One region of the Agromyces binzhouensis genome, then DNA from elsewhere that is predicted to be linked to it. Evidence: predicted binding sites of a transcription regulator. Region 1 holds the regulator's gene; the other holds the start of a gene.
What was found. The regulator HrcA, encoded in region 1, represses chaperone genes, less so after heat shock. The targets are predictions, from matches to a motif close to TTNGCACTCGNNNNNNNCGAGTGCNAA.
Positions count from the first base shown of each region.

Region 2: the regulator HrcA is predicted to act here: its motif matches at 9,281-9,307, upstream of groL (chaperonin GroEL).

Region 1 covers NZ_JBHXVJ010000005.1:194,122-205,048, reverse strand. The annotation lists gene ACFVHK_RS10525 (alpha/beta fold hydrolase) at 1-244, opposite strand, end outside; gene ACFVHK_RS10520 (response regulator) at 248-874, opposite strand; gene ACFVHK_RS10515 (sensor histidine kinase) at 871-2,097, opposite strand; gene lepA (translation elongation factor 4) at 2,177-4,033, shown strand; gene ACFVHK_RS10505 (hypothetical protein) at 4,106-4,264, opposite strand; gene ACFVHK_RS10500 (DUF1990 family protein) at 4,514-5,164, shown strand; gene hemW (radical SAM family heme chaperone HemW) at 5,164-6,390, shown strand; gene ACFVHK_RS10490 (DUF4870 domain-containing protein) at 6,387-6,833, opposite strand; gene ACFVHK_RS10485 (DUF4870 domain-containing protein) at 6,948-7,361, opposite strand; gene hrcA (heat-inducible transcriptional repressor HrcA) at 7,564-8,583, shown strand; gene dnaJ (molecular chaperone DnaJ) at 8,642-9,745, shown strand; gene ACFVHK_RS10470 (16S rRNA (uracil(1498)-N(3))-methyltransferase) at 9,765-10,502, shown strand; gene ACFVHK_RS10465 (histidine triad nucleotide-binding protein) at 10,527-10,883, shown strand.
Region 2 covers NZ_JBHXVJ010000010.1:54,181-65,107, reverse strand. The annotation lists gene ACFVHK_RS16350 (alpha-ketoacid dehydrogenase subunit alpha/beta) at 1-1,765, shown strand, start outside; gene ACFVHK_RS16345 (dihydrolipoamide acetyltransferase family protein) at 1,765-3,123, shown strand; gene ACFVHK_RS16340 (ABC transporter ATP-binding protein) at 3,209-4,309, opposite strand; gene ACFVHK_RS16335 (DsbA family protein) at 4,584-5,504, shown strand; tRNA gene ACFVHK_RS16330 (tRNA-Thr) at 5,596-5,668, shown strand; gene ACFVHK_RS16325 (DMT family transporter) at 5,779-6,771, shown strand; gene ACFVHK_RS16320 (nitroreductase family protein) at 6,755-7,306, opposite strand; gene msrB (peptide-methionine (R)-S-oxide reductase MsrB) at 7,309-7,710, opposite strand; gene ACFVHK_RS16310 (DUF3263 domain-containing protein) at 7,916-8,185, shown strand; gene ACFVHK_RS16305 (LytR C-terminal domain-containing protein) at 8,210-8,752, shown strand; gene ACFVHK_RS16300 (cold-shock protein) at 8,962-9,165, shown strand; gene groL (chaperonin GroEL) at 9,349-10,927, shown strand, end outside.

The DNA.
Region 1 (10,927 bases):
GGTACCCGCCGAGGCTCAGTCCGACGAGCAGTCGCGGCACGCCGGGCACCGGGTCGCCGAGCGCATCACCGATGGTGTCGAGCGCGTCGGCGAGGGTGAACGGCTCGCCGAGCCTCGCGCCGTGGCCCGGAAGGTCGACGGGCACCACCTCGAGGTCGTGCCGCTCGAGCCGCAGCACCTGCCCGCGCCACATCGTGGCCGACGTCCGGATGCCGTGGACGAGGACGACGCGGGCGCGCGGCATCGCTCAGCCCGCCCGGATCGCCCCGAGCTCGCGGGCGCGCGCGACCGCCGCGGTGCGGGAACCGACGCCGAGCTTGGTGAAGATGTGGACGAGGTGCGACTTGACCGTCGCCTCGCTGAGGAAGAGCGCCTGGCCGATCTCCCGGTTGGTGCGACCCGCGGCGACGAGCGCGAGCACCTCGGCCTCGCGCACCGTGAGGCGCTGGTCTCCGGCGCGCTGCGACTCGTCGAGCCGGGACGCGACCGTCGGGGCGAGCGCGGACTCGCCGGCCGCCGCCGCGCGGATCGCCGCGACGAGTTCGCCGGGCGGGGCGTCCTTCAGGAGGTAGCCGCTCGCGCCGGCCTCGATGGCGCCGAGGATGTCGGCATCGGTGTCGTAGTTCGTGAGGACCAGCACGCGCGGGGCGTTCGGCATCGAGCGGATCCGACGCGTCGCGTCGACGCCCTGGAGGGCTCCGGGGAACTGGAGGTCCATGAGGACCAGGTCGATCCCCGGGGTCTCCGCGAGCCGGACCGCCTCCTCTGCGCTCGCGGCCTCGCCCACGACGTGGAGGTCGTCCTCGGCCTCGAGGAGCGCGCGCATGCCGGCCCGGACCACGGGATGGTCGTCGCTGAGCAGGAGTCCGATCATGCCCGGACCACCGGGATCCGCACCGAGAGCGCCGTGCCGCCCCCGGGCGTCGACTCGACGTCGACCGTGCCGCCGAGGCTCTCGGCGCGGCGGCGGATGGCGCGGAGCCCGAACGACGGCACGGATTCGTCGTCGCCCCCGAGCGCCGACGGGTCGAAGCCGACGCCGTCGTCGACGACGTCGAGCGCGACCTCGTCGCCGAGGTAGCTGAGGGTGAGTTCGGCGCGCGCCGCATCGGCGTGCTTGACGACGTTCGAGAGCGAGCCCTGCGCGAGCCGCAGGAGCGTGGCCTCGATCGACATGGGGAGCGGGACCGGGTCGCCGCTCAAGGAGAAGGCGATGCGCGTGCGCGAGCCCGCCTGGCGCGCCTGCTCGTTCGTGGCATCCGCGAGGCGGCGGAGCGCGCCCGGCAGGGTCTGCTCGTCGAGCGCCGGCGGCGTGAGCTCGCGGATGAAGCGGCGCGTCTCCTGGAGGTTCTCGGCCGCCGTCTCACGGGCAAGGCGGAGCTTGTCGCGCGTGCTCGTGTCGGCGACGTCGCGCTCGGCGGCGTGGAGCAGCATCTGGATGCTCGACAGCCCCTGGGCCACGGTGTCGTGGATCTCACGGGCGATGCGCTCGCGCTCCGCGAGCGTGCCGGCCTCGCGGCTGGCCGCCGCGAGCTCCTCGCGCGTGGCGAGCAGGTCGAGGATGAGTGACTGCCGTTCGCGCGTCTCGACCGCCATCGCGCGGTAGCCGAGCCCGATGATCACCGCGACGCCCGCCGAGATGAGCGGTCCGAGCACGCTGCCGACCTCGAACCCGAGCTGCGAGGTGGAGCTCCACACGCTGAGTACGAAGGTGACGGCGACGAGCGGCACCGCCCATCGCGCGGGGAGCACGTGCAGCTCGAGGAAGAACAGCGGGAACGCCAGGAAGGCCGCGTCCGGGGTCAGCGCGCTGAGCCCCAGCCAGAGTCCCAGCAGCATGATGAGCCAGGCCGCGCGCATCCACGGCGTCACGACCTGGTGCGCCGTGACCACGCCCACGAGGTACGCGCCGATGAAGGCGATCGAGAGGATCGAGATCGCGACGAGCTGCTCGCCGCCGGCGAGCACCGCGCGCGCGAGGACGAACAACGTCAGGCCGACCACGAGGACGTGGAGTCCGACCCGCAACGAGACGAACACGGGGCGCAGTGCGGACGGCTGGACCCGTCCGACGAGTGGGGCATCGAGCACGGTCATGGTGCGATTCAGCGTAGTCCGGGGGCCCTCGGGCGGCATCCGTCGAAAGTGGGATCGCCCGCATGGGAGAATCGACGGGATGTCTCCGAGAGCCGCTGCCCCACCGGTGCCCGCCGCCACCGATCCCGCGCTGATCCGCAACTTCTGCATCATCGCGCACATCGACCACGGCAAGTCGACGCTCGCCGACCGCATGCTCGGCATCACGGGCGTCGTCGCCGACCGCGACATGCGCGCCCAGTACCTCGACCGCATGGACATCGAGCGCGAGCGCGGCATCACGATCAAGAGCCAGGCCGTGCGCATGCCCTGGCAGGTCGGCGACACGTCGTACGCCCTCAACATGATCGACACGCCCGGCCACGTCGACTTCAGCTACGAGGTCTCGCGCTCGCTCGCCGCGTGCGAGGGTGCGATCCTGCTGGTCGACGCCGCGCAGGGCATCGAGGCGCAGACGCTCGCGAACCTCTACCTCGCGCTCGAGAACGACCTCGAGATCATCCCCGTGCTCAACAAGATCGACCTCCCGGCGGCCGAGCCCGAGAAGTACGCGCGCGAGCTCGCCGACCTGATCGGCGGTTCGCCCGACGACGTGCTGCGCGTCTCCGGCAAGACCGGCATGGGCGTGGAGGACCTGCTCGACCGGGTCGTCGAGCGCATCCCGGCGCCGACGGGCGATGCGGACGCCCCGGCGCGGGCGATGATCTTCGACTCCGTGTACGACAGCTACCGCGGCGTCGTCACCTACGTCCGGATGGTCGACGGCCAGCTGAACCCGCGCGAGCGCATCCAGATGATGTCGACGCGCGCCACGCACGAGATCCTCGAGATCGGGGTGAGCGCGCCCGAGCCGACCCCGACGAAGGGCCTCGGCGTCGGCGAGGTGGGCTACCTCATCACCGGGGTGAAGGACGTCCGCCAGTCGAAGGTGGGCGACACCGTGACGACCTCCGCCAAGTCGGCGGCCGAGCCGCTCGCCGGGTACACCGAACCTCTGCCGATGGTCTTCTCCGGCCTCTACCCGATCGACGGCAGCGACTACCCCGAGCTCCGCGAGGCGCTCGACAAGCTGAAGCTCTCGGATGCCGCGCTCGTCTACGAGCCCGAGACGTCGGTCGCGCTCGGGTTCGGCTTCCGCTGCGGGTTCCTGGGCCTGCTCCACCTCGAGATCGTCACCGAGCGGCTCCGCCGCGAGTTCGACCTCGACATCATCGCGACCGCGCCGTCCGTGGTCTACGAGGTGACCACCGAGGACAAGAAGACCGTCACGGTCACGAACCCGAGCGAGTTCCCGACCGGCGGCAAGATCGCCGAGGTTCGCGAGCCGATCGTGAAGGCCGCGATCCTGGCGCCCAAGGACTACGTCGGCACGATCATGGAGCTCTGCCAGTCGCGCCGCGGCACGCTCCTCGGCATGGAGTACCTCGGCGAGGACCGGGTCGAGATCCGGTACCACATGCCGCTCGGCGAGATCGTGTTCGACTTCTTCGACAACCTGAAGTCGAAGACCGCCGGCTACGCCTCGCTCGACTACGAGCCCGCGGGCGACCAGGCCGCCGACCTCGTGAAGGTCGACATCCTGCTCCAGGGCGAGCAGGTCGACGCCTTCAGCGCGATCGTGCACCGCGACAAGGCCTACGCGTACGGCGTGCTGATGACGGGGCGCCTTCGCGAGCTCATCCCGAGGCAGCAGTTCGAGGTGCCCATCCAGGCGGCGATCGGGGCGCGCATCATCGCGCGCGAGTCGATCCGGGCCATCCGCAAGGACGTCCTCGCGAAGTGCTACGGCGGTGACATCACGCGCAAGCGCAAGCTCCTCGAGAAGCAGAAGGAGGGCAAGAAGCGCATGAAGATGGTCGGCCGTGTCGAGGTGCCCCAGGAGGCGTTCATCGCCGCCCTGAGCGGGGAGACCGAGAAGAAGGACGCCAAGAAGTAGGACCCGGACGGACCCCGAGGCGCAGGACGTGATTGGGCCCGAGGCTGCCGCCGTTCGGCGAGGATCGGCGTTCTAGCCGAGCATCCCGCCGTCGCCCATTCCGATCATCGTCAGTTCGACGACCCGCACCTTCGCGCAACGAGCGCACTCGTAGTACGGCTCGGTGTCGGGCTCACGGTGGAGCACCCACTTGTGGATCCCGATCCGACAGCGGAACGATGTCGTTCTCATACGCGGACCTCCTCGACACGGGCGGTCTCGACTCAGGCCGAAGGCTACTCCGGGCGGTGGGGTGCGGCAACACGTCCCTCCGCGACTCCGTGATCGGGGATATCGGGAAGGAGGAGGCGAGGATGAGGGGCACGTGGGGCCTACGCCGGACTCGTGACCGTGCCGCCGACGCCGCGTCGGCGGCGTCCCGGGCAGGGCCTGATCCGCGCCGATTCCGGCCGTGGCGGGCCGTCGAAGTACGATGTTCGGATGACTCGACGCAGCACGTTCACCGATCAGTCGGTGACCTACGGCGCGATCGGCGCGACGCTCGACCCCGACCTTCTGCGCTACCCGCCCGCGGGGTTCACGCCGGCCGAGGACTCGGTGCGGCTGGGCTCCGGCCGGGAGCGCTTCGAGGCGGCGGCCGAGTCGCTCATGACCTGGGGCATCCAGCAGGGCGCCGGCTTCACCGTGGTGGATGCCTCGCCCGGCACGGGCGCGCAGTACACGGGCATCGCGTACGACGAGACCGGCGCGCCGCTCCCCGAGCAACCCGCAGCGCGCGTCGAGCAGCGGTTCGGCCCCGACGGCACGCCGTACGTCAGCGCCGGGATGACCGCCACGCTGAGGCGGCACGGCCGGCTCCGCTCGCACGCGACCCCGGTCCTCGTCGTCTACGTCGTCGACGAGCCGAATCGGATCGGCTTCGCCCACGGGACGACCGGCGACGCCTCGGAGAACGGCGAGGAGTCGTTCATCCTCGAGCACCGCGACGACGACTCGGTCTGGCTGACGATCCGGTCGGCGTTCGAGCCGAACGGCGGCCTGCGGCGCGTCTTCGGCCCGCTCGTGCGCCGGCGTCGGCGGGAGCTCACGAAGCGCGAGCTCCGTGCGCTGCATCCCGCGTTCCCCGTCTGATGGCGGGGCCGCTCCCGATCGCCGACCCGGCTCCGGCCGACGGCCTGCTCCCGGCGAGTGCGACGACGGATGCCGCGTCCCGCGCGTTCGGCGTGTACCTGCACGTGCCGTTCTGCCGCGTGCGGTGCGGGTACTGCGACTTCAACACGTACACGTCGGGTGAGCTGCGCGGTGCGCGCCAGGAGGATTTCGCCGACCAGGCCGCCGCCGAGCTCGGGTTCGCGCGCGACGTGCTCGCGGCGTCCGGCGCGCCGGACCGCCCGGCCGCGACGGTGTTCTTCGGCGGCGGGACCCCGACGCTGCTGCCCGCCGCCGACCTCGTCCGGATGCTGGGCGCGGTGCGCGGTGCGTTCGGCATCGCGGACGGCGCCGAAGTGACGACCGAGGCCAACCCGGACTCGGTCGACGCGGACGACCTTCGGCGGCTCGCGGACGGCGGGTTCACCCGGGTGTCGTTCGGCATGCAGTCGGTTCAGCCGCACGTGCTCGCCGCGCTCGACCGGACCCACGATCCGGCGCGGATCCCGCTCGTCGTGGGGTGGGCGCGCGAGGCGGGCCTGGACGTCAGCCTCGACCTGATCTACGGCACGCCGGGGGAATCGCTCGCGGACTGGCGCGCCAGCCTCGGGGCCGTGCTCGCCGAGCGCCCCGACCACGTGAGCGCGTACGCGCTCATCATCGAGGACGGCACCAAGCTCGCCCGGCGGATCCGCCGCGGCGAACTGCCGGCCGTCGACGACGACCTCGCGGCCGACATGTACGAGCTCGCCGACGAACTGCTCGGCGAGGCCGGCTACGAGTGGTACGAGGTCTCGAACTGGGCGGCGGATGCCGCGCACCGGTCGCGGCACAACCTCGGGTACTGGCGGGGCGACGACTGGTGGGGTGTCGGGCCCGGCGCGCACAGCCACGTGGGCGGCGTGCGTTGGTGGAACGCGAAGCACCCAGCGGCCTACGCCGAGCGCCTGGCTGCGGGCGTCTCGCCGGCGGTCGGCCGCGAGGCGCTCGACCACGCGACACGCGAGACCGAGCGCATCCTGCTCGCGACGCGCATCAGGGAGGGCGTCGAGGTGTCGAGCCTGCACGCGGGCGGCCGGCACGCGGTCGCCGGCCTCATCGCCGACGGGCTCGTGGACGCGCGAACCGCCCTCGCCGGGCGGCTCGCGCTGACCCGACGAGGGCGGTTGCTGGCTGACGCCGTCGTGCGGCGCCTGCTCGAGGACTAGCTCACGAACTTGATCGCGACGGGGTACACGTAGTACTCGCCGTTGTTGGCCTTGATCGCGGCGATGATGCCGAACACGATCGCGGCGATCCAGGCCGCGAGCAGCAGGAAGATGCCGATGATCACGAACGTGAGGATCGAGCCCACGACGTAGGCGATCAGCAGCGTGATCTGGAAGTTCAGCGCCGTCGCGGTGTGCTCGCGGATGAAGGGACCCTTGTCCTTCAGGACGAGGTAGCCGATCAGGGCGGGCAGGAACCCGAACAGGATGCCGCCGATGTGGATCAGCGTGGCCCAGAGCTTCTCGTCGGCCGGGCTGAGCGGCTGGTTCTGCTGGTAGGCGCCGCCGCCGGGAGGCGGGGGCGGCGTCGGGCCGCCGGGCGGGGGCGGCGGCGGGCCGCCTGCGGGCGGCGTCGGCGGGGTGGGAGGTGGTGCGTCGGACATGATGCGTGCTCCTCTGTGGTCGCGCCCGGACAGGGGACGTTCCCTCATGCTGGCATACGCCGACGCGCCGGTCGAGGGATGCCCGACCGGCGCGTCGAAGGCCCGCCCGGCGACCTACTTGATGAGGCGGATGGCGAACGGGTAGCGGTAGTGGTTGCCGTCCTTCGCGGTCATGAAGGCGATGATCGAGAAGATCACGCCGAGGATCCACGGGATGTAGGTGAGGAAGCCGAAGAGTGCGCCGAACCCGAACGTGACGACGGTGATGATCGTCGTCAGCACCCAGAGCGCCACGGTGGCGAGCACCAGCGTGATCTGGAAGTTCAGCGCCTCCTTGCCCTCGGTGTTCGTGAACGAGCCGCGGTCCTTGAAGACGAGCCAGATGATGAGGGACGGCAGGATGCCGAGGATGCCGCCGAGGTGGGCGAACGAGCCCCACTGGACGTCCTGCTCGTGCGAGAGCGGGGCCGCGGGAGTCGGCTGCGGTGCGGCGTTCGGATCCTGCGGCGGGAGGTTGGAGTCGGTCATGTCGGGAGCCTTTCGATGTGGGGAAGCGCACGTGCCGCGGCCGGGGGGCCACGCGGGGTACGGGACGATGCACACGCTATCGGCGCGGCGGACCGCCCGGCAACGGTGTGCACCCTGAATCTCGCGATATGATTAGCAGTCACGTGGGCGGAGTGCCAAGCACGCGTCGTCCGGGTCCGATCGGTCGAGGGAAGCGAGGGTCATGGTCTCCGAACGCAGTCTCGCGGTCCTCCGCGCGATCGTGCAGGACTACGTCGAGTCGCGCGAGCCCGTCGGCTCGAAGACGATCGTCGAGCGCCACCAGTTCGGCGTGTCCGCGGCGACCATCCGCAACGACATGGCCCTCCTCGAGGAGGAGGAGCTCATCGCGGCCCCGCACACGTCGTCCGGGCGCATCCCCACCGACAAGGGCTACCGGGTGTTCGTCGACCAGCTGACCGACATCCGCCCGCTGTCGGCCACGCAGCGGCATGCCATCGAGACCTTCCTCGGCGAGTCGAACGACCTCGACGAACTGCTCGGTCGAACGGTCCGCCTCGTCTCGCAACTGACCCGCCAGCTCGCCGTCGTGCAGTACCCGAGCTTCGCCCGCGCCCGCGTGCGGCACGTCGAGCTCGTCTCGCTCGCGCCGACGCGCGTGCTCTGCATCCTCATCTCCGACAGCGGCCAGGTGGAGCAGCGCCTCGCCGAGCTCGACCAGCCCGCCGACGAGTCCACGCTCGCCCGGCTGCGCGACCGGCTCAACGAGGTGGCCGCCGGCCTCACCATGGCGGATGCCGCGACGGCCCTGTCCGCGGAGACCGAGCACGCCGACCGCGCCCACGCCGAGGTGCTCCACACGCTTGCGGCGACGCTCGCCGACCAGGCGAAGATCGTCCGGTCCGACCGGCTCGTGGTCGCCGGCGCGGCGAACCTCGTGCGCACCGAGCAGGACTTCGCCGGGAACATCCTCGGTGTCATGGAGGCGATCGAGGAACAGGTCGTCATCCTCCGGCTCTTCGGCGAGATGGCCGCCGACGAGGGCATCGCCGTGCGCATCGGCCGCGAGAACGCCGCGTTCGGGCTCGGCGACACCTCCGTGGTGTCGACCTCGTTCGCCGTCCCCGGGCGCGACGTGTCGCGGCTCGGCATCGTCGGGCCCACCCGCATGGACTACTCCCAGAGCATGGCCGCCGTCCGCGCGGTCGCCCGCTACCTCTCCCGCACGCTCGGCGAGAGCTGAACCGCACGGGGCCGCCCAGCGGCGTCCGTCACCGGCAATCGAAAGGAACCCGCCTCACGTGGCCGACCACTACGAGGTCCTCGGCGTCGCACGCGACGCCTCCTCGGACGAGATCAAGAAGGCGTACCGCCGGCTCGCGCGCGAGCTCCACCCCGACGTGAACCCGGGCGCCGAGGCGTCCGAGCGGTTCAAGGAGGTCACGCACGCGTACGACGTGCTCTCCGACCCGAAGCAGCGCCAGCAGTACGACCTCGGCGGGCAGGGCGGGTTCGGCGCCGGCGGTGCCGGGTTCGGCGGCTTCGGCGACATCTTCGAGACGTTCTTCGGCGCGGGGCAGGCCAGCCGCGGGCCGCGGTCGCGCCGCGAGCGCGGCCAGGACGCGCTCATCCGCCTCGAGGTGGGACTCGACGACGTGATCTTCGGCACGCACCGCGACCTCGAGGTCGACACGGCCGTGGTCTGCGAGACCTGTCACGGCTCGTGCTGCAAGCCGGGCACCTCGCCCGTGACGTGCGACATCTGCGGCGGCAGCGGCCACATCCAGCGGGCGGTCCGGTCGCTGCTCGGCAACGTGATGACCTCGAGCCCGTGCGGCTCGTGCCGGGGCTACGGCACCATCATCGCCACGCCGTGCGTCACCTGCCAGGGCCAGGGCCGCGTGCGCGCCCGCCGCACGGTCCCCGTCGACGTGCCCGCCGGGGTCGACACGGGCGTGCGACTGCAGATGCCGGGCTCCGGCGAGGCCGGCCCGGCCGGCGGCCCGAACGGCGACCTCTACCTCGAGATCAAGGTCAGGAACCACGAGGTGTTCAGCCGGAACGGCGACGACCTGCTCTGCACCCTCGAGGTGCAGATGACCGATGCCGTGCTCGGAACCTCGACGAAGGTCGCCGCGCTCGACGGCGACGTCGACCTCGAGCTGAAGCCCGGCGTGCAGTCGGGCGAGATCCTCACCGTCAAGGACCGCGGGATCACGCACCTCCGCGGAAGCGGACGCGGCGACCTGAAGGTCGCGGTGCACGTCGTCACGCCGACCAAGCTCAGCCACAGGGAGCGCGAGCTCGTCGAGCAGCTGGCGAAGCAGCGCAAGGCGCAGCCGCCCCAGCTCGGGCACTTCCAGCAGGGGCTCTTCGCGCGCCTGCGCGACCGGTTCCTGGGCTGACGGCGGGGCGGATGCCGCGATGAGCCACCTCTACCTCGACGAGTCGCTCGACCTCGCCGCGGTGCGGCCCGGCGATGCGGTCGAACTCCACGGCGACGAGGCGCGCCACGCGGTGACGGTGTCCCGGCTGCGCGTCGGCGAGCAGGTCTCGATCGGCGACGGGCGGGGCCGCGTCGTGCGCGGCCCGGTGACCTCCGCGGAGCCGCGCCGGCTCGCGATCGAGGTGGAGACGGTGGCCGACGAGCCGGCGGCCTCGCCCCGGCTGATGCTCGTGCAGGCCCTCGCGAAGGGCGACCGCGACGAACTCGCCGTGCAGGCCGCGACGGAGCTCGGCGTCGACCGCATCGTGCCGTGGTCCGCGACCCGCTCGGTCTCCCGTTGGGAGGGCCCGAAGGCGGCCGAGAAGGGACGCGCCCGCTGGGCGAGCATCGTGCGCGAAGCCGTGAAGCAGTCGCTCCGCGCCCGCATCCCGGCGGTCGAGCCGGTCGCGTCGACGCGCGAACTGCCCGGGCGCCTCGAGGGCGCGCGGATGCTGCTGCTCGTCCCCGGCGCGGAGACGCCGCTCAGCGGCATCCGCCCGGACGGCCGGGACCTCGCGCTCGTCGTCGGCCCGGAGGGCGGCATGGACCCCGCCGAGATCGACCGCCTCGTCGAGGCCGGCGCCGAGCCGGTCCGCCTCGGGGACTCGGTGCTGCGCACCTCGACGGCGGGCCCAGCGGCCATCGCCGTCCTCTCGGTCGCGCTCGGGCGGTGGTGACCCATCCGTCGCTACGATGGAGGGATGAGCGGAACGGCTGAACCCACGGTCTTCGAGCGCATCGCCGCCGGCGAGATCCCGGCGAAGATGGTCGCCGAGACCGACCGCGTCATCGCGTTCCACGACATCGCACCGCAGGCGCCGGTCCACGTGATCGTGACCCCGCGCGTCGGACGGCACCGCGACGTCGTCGAGCTCGCCGCCGACGACCCCGAACTGCTCGCCGAGCTCGTCTCGGTGGCCAAGGGCATCGCCGACGACCTGGCGGGCGGCCAGTTCCGACTCGTCTTCAACACCGGCCCCGACGCGGGCCAGACCGTGTTCCACGTGCACGCCCACGTCCTCGGGGGCGGCCTCAGGGAGGGATCGCTTGGCGGCTGACGACGCGGGGGACCTCCCGCTCTCCGGATCCGAGGTCCGCTCCG
Region 2 (10,927 bases), on a different contig from region 1:
GATGCACCTCCAGTGGCTGGAGGCGGGCGCGCTCGGCACGAACGCGATCGTCGGTGGCGGCGCTCCGCTCGCCACGGGCAACGCCTGGGCGCAGAAGCACGCCGGCACCGACGACCTGTCGGTGAACTACTTCGGCGACGGCTCGGCGCAGATCGGCTCGGTCCTCGAGTCGATGAACCTCGCGGCGGCGTGGAACCTCCCGGTCTGCTACTTCATCGAGAACAACCTCTACGCCGTCTCGACGCACGCCGAGGAGGTGACCGCGGATGCACGGTTCTCGGTGCGCGGCCAGGGATTCGGCATCCCGTCCTGGCGGGTCGACGGCATGGATCCGCTCGCCGTGCACCTCGCCATGAACGAGGCGGCCGAGCGCATGCGCAGCGGTGACGGGCCGACGATCATCGAGGCCCAGGTCTACCGCTTCCTCCACCAGAACGGCCCGTACCCGGGTAGCGCATTCGGTTACCGCACCAAGCAGGAGGAGGCCGGGTGGCGGGCCCGCGACCCGCTCGACCGCGTGGCCGCGGAACTGCTCCGACGCGGGCTCCTGGACGACGACGGCGTCGCCGACGTCCGCGCGCAGTCGCAGGCGGCGATGCGGTCCGCCATCGCCGCGCTCGTGGAGGACGATCCCGACCACGCGGGCACGCGGCGCATCCGCCCGGACCTCTGGCCGGACCCGGCGGTCGTCGACACGGGCATCCGCGGTGACGCGAGCGAGCTCGAGGGCCTCGCCGTCGCCGAGCCCCTCGACCACGACCGGGCGTGGCGCGACCTGAAGTTCGTCGAGGCGGTCGCCGGCGTGATGGATCGCCGCATGGAGGCCGATCCGCGCATCGTCCTGCTCGGCGAGGACGTGCACCACCTCAACGGTGGAACGAACGGCGCCACGAAGGGGCTCGTCGCGAAGCACGGCCCCGACCGCGTCATCGGCACGCCGATCAGCGAGAACGCCTTCAGCGGCCTCGGCGGCGGGATGGCGCTGGACGGCCGGTTCCGCCCAGTCGTGGAGTTCATGTACCCCGACTTCGTCTGGGTCGCTGCGGACCAGATCTTCAACCAGATCGGCAAGGCGCGCCACATGTTCGGCGCCAACAACACCGTGCCCCTCGTCCTCCGGACGAAGGTCGCGATGGGCTCGGGCTACGGGTCGCAGCACCTGATGGACCCGGCGGGGATCTTCGCCACGGCCGCGGGATGGCGAATCGTCGCGCCCTCGGACGCCGCCGACTACGTCGGCCTCATGAACGCCGCGCTCGCACTGGAGGACCCCGTCCTCGTGATCGAGCACGTCGACCTCTACGGACGCGCCGATCGCGTGCCCGAGGGACCGCTGGACTACGTCATCCCGCCCGGCACTGCGGCGATCCGGCGACAGGGGTCCGACGTGACGGTGATCAGCTACCTCTCGATGGTGCACCACAGCGTCGAGGCGATCGAGCAGACCGGCGTCGACGCGGAGCTCATCGACCTGCGCTGGCTCGACCGGGCGTCGCTGGACTGGGACACGATCGGCGCGAGCATCAGGAAGACCAATGCCGTGCTCATCGTCGAGGAGGGCGCTCGCGGCACCTCCTACGGGGGCTGGCTCGCGGACGAGATCCAGCGCCGCTACTTCGACTGGCTCGACCAGCCGATCGAGCGCGTCACCGGCGGCGAGGCGAGTCCGAGCATCTCGAAGGTGCTCGAGCGGGCCGCGATCGCACGGACCGAGGAGATCGTGGCCGGGCTCGAGCGCGTCCGCGCGGGAATGGGCGGTGCGTGATGGGCACGGTCGTCCGCATGCCCGCCGTGCTGGCGGGATCCACCGAGGCGGCGCTGCAGTCGTGGCTCGTCGAGGAGGGCGCGGAGGTGTCGCTCGGCATGCCCATCGCAGAGGTCGAGACCGAGAAGGCCGTCGTGGAGTACGAATCGGAGGCGGCGGGGACGGTCGCCGGGTTCCTCGTGCCCGTCGGCGAGAACGTCGAGGTCGGCACGCCGATCCTGGTGCTCGCCGAGCCCGGCGAGAGCGCCGAGGCGGCCATGCGCGCCGCCGGCGTCGAGGGGAGCGGGTCGACGGATGCGGCCGTGGAGACGACCACGGGACCGGAGTCGACCGCGGCGACCGAGCACGCGCCGACCGGCTCCGTGGCGGAGTCCGCGCGCGAACCCAGCCCCGATCCAGCGGCGAGCCGGGCGTCCGCTGAGACCGCCGGCACCGAGGCCGGCGACGCCCGACCCGAGCGACGGTTCGCGAGCCCGATCGTGCGCCGGATGGCGCGCGAGCGCGGCCTCGACCTCGAGGGAGTCCGCGGCACGGGGCCGGGAGGGCGCATCGTCCGACGCGACCTCGAAGCCGCCATCGCCGCCGAGCCCTCGACGGGATCGCGCTCGGAGCACTCGGCGTCGGAGGCCGCCGACAGGCCCGTTCCGGCCGAGCAGACGACGGACACCGCGCCTCCAGCCGGCGCCACCGACGTGCCGCTCACGGGGATGCGCCGCGCGATCGCCCGTCGACTCACCGAGTCGGTCACGACGATTCCGCAGTTCCAGGTCGTCGCCGACGTCCGGCTCGACGCCCTGCTCGGCATGCGAGCGCAGGTCGTCGAACAGGTGGGCGTGAAGGTGTCGGTCAACGACTTCGTCGTCAAGGCCGTCGCCGGCGCGCTCGTCGACGTGCCCGAGGCGAACGCGATCTGGACCGACCGCGCCGTCCGTCGCTTCGAGCATGCCGACATCGGCATCGCCGTCGCGATCGACGGCGGGCTGGTCACCCCGGTCATCCGTGCCGTCGACCGACTCTCGATGGGTGCGGTCGCCGCAGCGGGACGAGACCTCGCCGAGCGCGCGCGGGCCGGGCAGCTGCGCCAGGACGAGCTCGAGGGCGGGTCGTTCGCGGTCTCGAACCTCGGGATGTTCGGCACGAAGGAGTTCACCGCGATCATCAACCCGCCGCACTCGGGGATCCTCGCGGTCGGCGCGGCCGGGCCGCGCGCGATCGTGGTCGACGGCGAGGTGCAGGTCGCGACGGTGATGACCGTGACTCTGTCGGCTGATCACCGCGTGATCGACGGCGCGCTGGCGGCGCGCTGGATGGCTGCGCTCGTCGAGCGCCTCGAGCACCCGCTCGGCCTGATGCTCTAGCGGGGGCGGCGAGCGACGAGCCGGCCACGGACGCGGATCGGCCGGGCCCCCGAAGGGAGCCCGGCCGATCCGATCACGAATGCCGTCAGCTGGCGACCGCCTCCTTGAGCAGGCGCTCGCCCGACTCGGCGTCGAAGACGTGCACGTGCTTCGGGGTCGGGAGCAGGTAGACGGTGTCGCCCGCGAACGGGTGGCTGCGGCCGTCGACGCGCGCGACGATGTCGGTGCGCTTGCCCTCGATCTCGGAGTGGCCGTAGAGGTAGCCGTCGGCGCCGAGCTCCTCGACGAGGTCGACCTTCACCTCGAGGCCCTCGCCCGGCGTGTTCGAGACCTGGATGTCCTCGGGGCGGACGCCCACGGTCACGATGTTGCTCGAGGCGGTCGCGAGCGCTTCGCGCTGCACGTCCACCGTGGCGGTGCCGAACTTGATGCCGCCATCGACCAGCTCCGCGTGGAACAGGTTCATCGCGGGCGATCCGATGAAGCCGGCGACGAACACGTTGCTCGGCCGCTCGTACAGCTCGCGCGGGGTGCCGACCTGCTGGAGGACGCCGTCCTTGAGGACCGCGATGCGGTCGCCCATGGTGAGCGCCTCCGTCTGGTCGTGCGTGACGTACACGGTGGTGACGCCGAGGCGGCGCTGCAGCGAGGCGATCTGGGTGCGCGTCTGGACGCGGAGCTTGGCGTCGAGGTTCGACAGCGGCTCGTCCATGAGGAACACCTGGGGCTGGCGCACGATCGCGCGGCCCATGGCGACGCGCTGGCGCTGACCGCCGGAGAGCGCCTTGGGCTTGCGGTTGAGGTACGGCTCGAGGTCGAGCAGCTTGGCCGCCTCGAGGACCCGTGCGGCGCGCTCCTCCTTGCCGACGCCCGCGATCTTGAGTGCGAAGCCCATGTTCTCGGCGACGGTCATGTGCGGGTACAGCGCGTAGTTCTGGAAGACCATCGCGATGTCGCGGTCCTTCGGCGGCACGTCGGTGACGTTGCGGTCGCCGATGAAGATGTTGCCCTCGTTGACCTCTTCCAGGCCCGCGAGCATGCGGAGCGAGGTGGACTTGCCGCAGCCCGAGGGACCGACGAGGACGAGGAACTCGCCGTCTTCGATCTCGAGGTCGAGCGCATCGACGGCGGGACGGGTGCCACCCGGGTAGAGGCGGGTGGCCTTGTCGAACGTGACTGACGCCATGGTTCTGTTCTCCTTCACCGGCAGGTACGTGCCGGACGATCCGTAGTGAATGGAAACGCCGACTTCGATGTCGACGCCCCCTCAGTATGCCATGGGTTCGCTGGACGTCCCGTCCCGTGACGTCCGCACCGTCCCCGGGGGACGCCGGGCCGGCTGCCGCGTCCAGCCCGCGTCCGGGCGCCGTTTGGACGATTCCCAGTGATCGCTCCTACACTCTTCGGTGCGTGCGCCTTCATGCGCGCGCGCCCCCACAGCGACCCGGAGTTGACCCACGATGAGCACTGGCGGATCAGAGCCACGCCCCACCCGAAACCAGCGTCGCGAGGCGGCCCGCGAGAAGGCCCGCGTCCTTCGGGAGGAGCAGCGCAAGCGCGACCGCCGGAACAAGTTCCTCATCCAGGGCGGCGTCGTGCTGGCGATCGTCGCGGTCGCGGCGCTGATCGGCGGCCTGATCTTCAACAGCATCCGGCCTGAGGGCCCCGGCCCGCAGAACATGGCGAGCGACGGCATCCTCCTCGTCGGCGGCGAGGCCGGCATCGAGGCCGTCGAGACGCCCGCGATCCCCGCGGGCGGCCAGCCGACCCCGACGGTGCCCGACGAGAGCGGCACGGTCGCCAACATCGTGGTCTACCTCGACTACCTGTGCCCGTTCTGCGGCCAGTTCGAGACGACCAACTCCGACACGATGCGCACCATGATCGAGCAGGGTGCGGCGACCCTCGAGATCCACCCGATCGCGATCCTGACGAACAAGTCCGCCGGCACCCAGTACTCGCTCCGTGCTGCGAACGCCGCCGCGTGCGTGGCCGAGGAGTCGCCCGAGGCGTTCTTCGACTTCAATGTGCTCATGTTCGAGAACCAGCCCGAGGAGCTGACCGCGGGGCTCACGAACGACGAGATCAAGGACATCGCCGCTGAGGCAGGTGCCACCTCGTCGGTCGACTCGTGCATCGACGACACCCGGTTCAAGAGCTGGGTGCAGGATGCCACGGAGCGGGCGCTCACCGCGCCGATCCCGAACTCCGAGCTCGCGTCGGTGACGGGAACGCCCACCGTGCTCGTCAACGGCAAGCAGTACGTCGGCTCGCTCGAGGACCCGGCCGAGTTCCAGGCGTTCGTGCTCCAGGCCGCCGGCGAGAGCTACTCGGAGTCGGAGGCGACGCCGACGCCGACGCCGACGCCCGAGGCGGGCTGAGCCGACCGCGCACGACTCCGAGGGTCCGGCCGCCGGCCGGGCCCTCGCAGTGCGTGCCGGACCCGGGCATCGGTAGGATGTCAGGGTCCCTGCCGGCTTGGCGCAATTGGTAGCGCACCGCTCTTGTAAAGCGGTGGTTACGGGTTCGAGTCCCGTAGCCGGCTCGATGTCGAGATCCTCCGGCGGCCCGGCTCCGAGGCCGGCCGCGCCCCCTCCCGCCGCGCCTGCCGGCTCGGACCGCGCTCAGCATCACGCGCACGCCGAGTCCTCCCGGATGCCGATGTGGGCGGCCATCGCGCTCACGATCGTGTCCGGCGGGCTCGTCGCGCTGCAGTCGCGCGTCAACGGCGAGCTCGCGCGCGAGCTCGACGACTTCTCGGTCGCCGCGGCGATCTCGTTCGGCTCGGGCCTGGTGATCCTCGTGCTGCTCGCGGCCGCCTGGCCCGAGGGGAGACGGGGCCTGGTTCGCCTGCGGGGCGCGCTGCAGGCGGGCCGCCTCGCGTGGTGGATGCTCCTGGGCGGCACCGCGGGAGCATGGTTCGTGGCGACGCAGGGGCTCGCGGTGGGCGTCCTCGGCGTGGCCCTGTTCACGGTGGCCATCGTCGCGGGCCAGACCCTCGGCGGCGTCGTCTTCGACGCGATCGGGCTGGGACCTGGCGGTCGCCGGCCGCTCAGCCCGACCCGCATCGCGGGGGCCGCGCTGGCGCTCGTCGCCATCGGCTGGGCGGTGTCCGCCCAGGTCGCCGGGGACGTGCCGCTCTGGCTCATGCTGCTGCCGTTCTCGGCCGGGATCGGGGCGTCCTGGCAGCAGGCGATGAACGGCCGCGTCCGCACCGCATCCACGAGCGCGCTCGCGGCCACCTTCATGAACTTCCTGGTGGGCACCGCGGTGCTCGTCGTCGTGATGCTCGCGCACGCGGCATCCGTCGGCTGGCCGACCGCGTTCCCGACTGCGCCGTGGCTCTACGCGGGGGGCGCCGTCGGGTGCGTGTTCATCGCGGCGCAGGCCGTGCTGGTTCGGCGGGTGGGCGTGCTCGTGCTCGCGCTCGGCCTCGTGGCCGGCCAGCTCGCTGCCGCGCTCGCGCTCGACGTGCTGCTTCCGACCTCGGCGCGGCCGGTGGGCTTCGCGACGGTCGGCGGGACCGTGCTCGCGCTCGTGGCCGTCGCGCTCGCGAGCATCCGCTGGCGGCCTGCGCGGCACGTCGCCGCAGAGGCCGGACCGTCGGTGCAGGCCGGGGAACCCGGCGAGGTCACGTCAGGGCGGTGAACCGCTCCGCGACGCGGGACCCGGCGCGGCGTTGCGGCCGGTCGGCCGTGCTGCGGCCGCCGACGTAGAGCCAGCCGAGCAGGTGCTCGCCGTCGGCGAGGCCGTGCATCCGCGCCACCGCCGGGTGGCGGGTGAACGGCCCCGTGCGCCACATCACGCCCCAGCCGGCGTCGTCGAGCAGCAGGGCCAGCGCGTGACCGACGCCGGCCGCGGACACCTCCTGCTCCCACGCGGGCACCTTCGGGTGCGGTCGTGGCACCGCGACCAGTGCGAGCAGGAGGGGAGCGCGCATGGGCTTGGCCGCGAGCTTCGCGGCGGCGGCGCCATCGAATCCGGATGCCTCGACGAGCGCCTCGCCGAGACGGGCCCGCGCATCGCCGCGCAGCGCGATCACGCGCCACGGCGCGAGGGCGGCGTGATCGGCGACGGTCGACGCGGCCTCGAGCAGCGAGACCAGCTCTGCGTCGCCCGGCGCGTCATCCGTCACCTTCGGCCAGGAGCGACGTGCGAGGACGGCGTCGCGGGCGGCTCCCACGTTCAGGACTCGGGCGTGAACTCGAGCGCGATCGAGTTCATGCAGTAGCGGTCGCCGGTCGGGGTGCCGAAGCCGTCGGGGAAGACGTGGCCGAGGTGCGAGCCGCAGTTCGCGCAGCGCACCTCGGTGCGCAGCATGCCGAGCGACGTGTCCTCGATGAGCTCGACCGCCTCGGGCCGCACCGACTCGTAGAAGCTCGGCCAGCCGCAGCCGGAGTCGAACTTCGTGCCCGACTTGAAGAGCTCGCTGCTGCAGGCGGCGCACGCGTAGATCCCGGCGCGCTCCTCGTCCAGGAGCTCGCCCGTCCACGGGCGCTCGGTCGCGGCCTCGCGGAGCACGGCGTACTGCTCGTCGGCGAGCTGCGCGCGCCACTCGTCGTCGGACTTGTCCACCTGGTACGTCATGCAGTCTCCTCGGGGTCGGCGGGGCGTCTTCCATCGTCGCAGCTTTGCGAGACGTCGAGTGCAACGTGTCCCGGTACGACGGTGTTCCCGGTGCCGACGAGGACGAGCCCGGGTCCCGCATTCGGGCCGCGCCGACGCGCGGGGGAGGCTCCCGGCATCCGCTCCCTAGGATGTGGTCGACGGCGGATGCGGGGAGCGAGGTGCGATGGACGCGGACGGGCTCGACGAGGTGGATCGCGCCATCCTCGCCTTCGAATCACGGCCGTGGCGCGACCCCGCCCGGAAGGTCGACGCCATCCGCGACGAGCTCGGACTCTCCGCCGCCCGGTACTATCGCCTCCTCGGCGCGCTCGTCGACTCGCCGGCCGCCCTGCGGTTCGATCCGATGCTCATCGGTCGCCTGCAGCGGCAGCGAGACGCGCGTGCGCAGTCGCGTGCGCGCCGAACCATCCCGACCGCCCGGCCGCTCGCCTGAGCGCCCCGACCGACTGGACGACAGGTGCAGAAGTTCCCACGCGACCGGTTCGATTCGATCCCGCACGGCATGGACCGGGTCGGCGCCCACCGTGCTCCGGCGCGTCGCGGCCGCCGCTGGGTGACCTTCGCGTGGGCGGCGCTCGCGACCGTCGTGCTCGCGGGGGCCGGCATCGCCGCCGTCGCGGCCTACAACCAGCGGCTCGACTTCGACGACGCCGTGCTGCCGACGGCGCCGGCCTCGGACGTCCCGACCGCGGAGCCCACCCTCGCGCCCGACGTGACCGTCGCGGTCCTCAACGGCACGACGACCGGGGGCCTCGCCGCTCGGGCGGGCGAGGTGCTCACCTCCGCGGGCCTTCCCGTCGGCATCACCTCGAACGCCGACCGCTCCGACATCGAGCAGACCGTCGTGTACTACGCGTCCGCCGATCTCGAGGGCGCCGCCCGAGGCGTCGCGCAGCAGCTCCCCGAGGCCGAGGTGCGGCTGTCCGAGGAGTTCGGCGACCAGGGCATGCAGCTCGTGGTCGTCCTGGGGGCGGACTACGCGGATGCCGTCGCCGAGTGACGACGCGGCGAATCGTTGCCATTCTGCGACCATTCGCGGCGCCGGAACTCTTGTGCGGGGCCGCCGCGCCGTGAGTATCTAGAAACGGCCGCTCGAACACCCGTGTGAGCACCCGACGCCGGTCCCCGTCGTCGACGTCGGCACGACGACGGCCCGGTACAGCCGACGGCACGTGCTGACTTCGATACACGGCAACATGGGAGCAACGCATGGCGAACGGAACCGTGAAGTGGTTCAACGCTGAAAAGGGATACGGATTCATCACCGTCGACGGTGGGGGCCAGGACGTCTTCGTCCACTACTCCGCCATCGACATGGCCGGCTACAAGGTCCTCGAAGAGGGTCAGCAGGTGACCTTCGAGGTGGGCTCCGGCTCGAAGGGCCCGCAGGCCGAGGCGGTCCGCCCCGCCTGAGTTCGATTCTTCGGAAGCGCCGCCGGATGCCCCCGGCGGCGCTTCCGCATGTCCGCGGGTCGCGAACCGACGTCGTCCTCGCTTGCACTCGGCGCATGCGAGTGCCAGAATCGGTTTAGCACTCGCTCGTTTCGAGTGCTAACCCACGGTTCTTAGACGTCCGGGAAGGGACGAGAGACACACATGGCAAAGATCATTGCTTTCGATGAGGAGGCCCGCCGCGGCCTCGAGCGTGGCCTCAACACGCTCGCCGACGCGGTCAAGGTGACCCTCGGCCCGCGCGGCCGCAACGTCGTGCTCGAGAAGAAGTGGGGCGCCCCCACGATCACGAACGACGGCGTGTCGATCGCGAAGGAGATCGAGCTCGACGACCCGTACGAGAAGATCGGCGCGGAGCTCGTCAAGGAGGTCGCGAAGAAGACCGACGACGTCGCCGGTGACGGCACCACGACCTCGGTCGTGCTCGCCCAGGCGCTCGTGCGCGAGGGTCTCCGCAACGTCGCCGCCGGCGCCGACCCGATCAGCCTCAAGAAGGGCATCGAGAAGGCCGTCGCCGCCGTCTCCGAGGAGCTCCTCTCCGCCGCGAAGGAGGTCGAGACCAAGGAGGAGATCGCCGCGACCGCGTCCATCTCGGCCGCCGACCCGCAGATCGGCGAGATCATCGCCGAGGCGATCGACAAGGTCGGCAAGGAGGGCGTCGTCACGGTCGAGGAGTCGAACACCTTCGGCACCGAGCTCGAGCTGACCGAGGGCATGCGCTTCGACAAGGGCTACCTGTCGGCGTACTTCGTCACCGACCCGGAGCGCCAGGAGGCGGTCTTCGAGGACCCGTACATCCTCATCGCCAACCAGAAGATCTCGAACATCAAGGACCTGCTCCCGATCGTCGACAAGGTCATCCAGTCGGGCAAGCAGCTCCTGATCATCGCCGAGGACGTCGACGGCGAGGCCCTGGCCACGCTCGTCGTGAACAAGATCCGCGGCATCTTCAAGTCGGTCGCCGTCAAGGCGCCGGGCTTCGGCGACCGCCGCAAGGCCCAGCTCCAGGACATCGCGATCCTCACCGGCGGCCAGGTCATCTCCGAGGAGGTCGGTCTCAAGCTCGAGAACGCCACCCTCGACCTGCTCGGCCAGGCGCGCAAGGTCGTCATCACCAAGGACGAGACCACCATCGTCGAGGGCGCGGGCGACCCCGACCAGATCGCGGGCCGCGTCGCCCAGATCCGCTCGGAGATCGAGAACACCGACTCGGACTACGACCGCGAGAAGCTCCAGGAGCGCCTCGCCAAGCTCGCCGGCGGCGTCGCCGTCATCAAGGCGGGCGCGGCCACCGAGGTCGAGCTCAAGGAGCGCAAGCACCGCATCGAGGACGCCGTCCGCAACGCGAAGGCCGCCGTCGAGGAGGGCATCGTCGCGGGTGGCGGCGTCGCGCTCATCCAGGCCGGCAAGGTCGCCTTCGCCAAGCTCGAGCTCTCGGGCGACGAGGCGACCGGCGCGAACATCGTCAAGGTCGCGATCGAGGCTCCGCTCAAGCAGATCGCCCTCAACGCGGGCCTCGAGCCGGGCGTCGTCGCGAACAAGGTCTCGGAGCTCCCCGCGGGCCACGGCCTGAACGCCGCGACCGGCGAGTACGGCGACCTCCTCGCGCAGGGCATCATCGACCCCGCCAAGGTGACCCGCTCGGCGCTGCAGAACGCCGCGTCGATCGCCGGCCTCTTCCTCACCACCGAGGCCGTCGTCGCCGACAAGCCGGAGAAGTCTG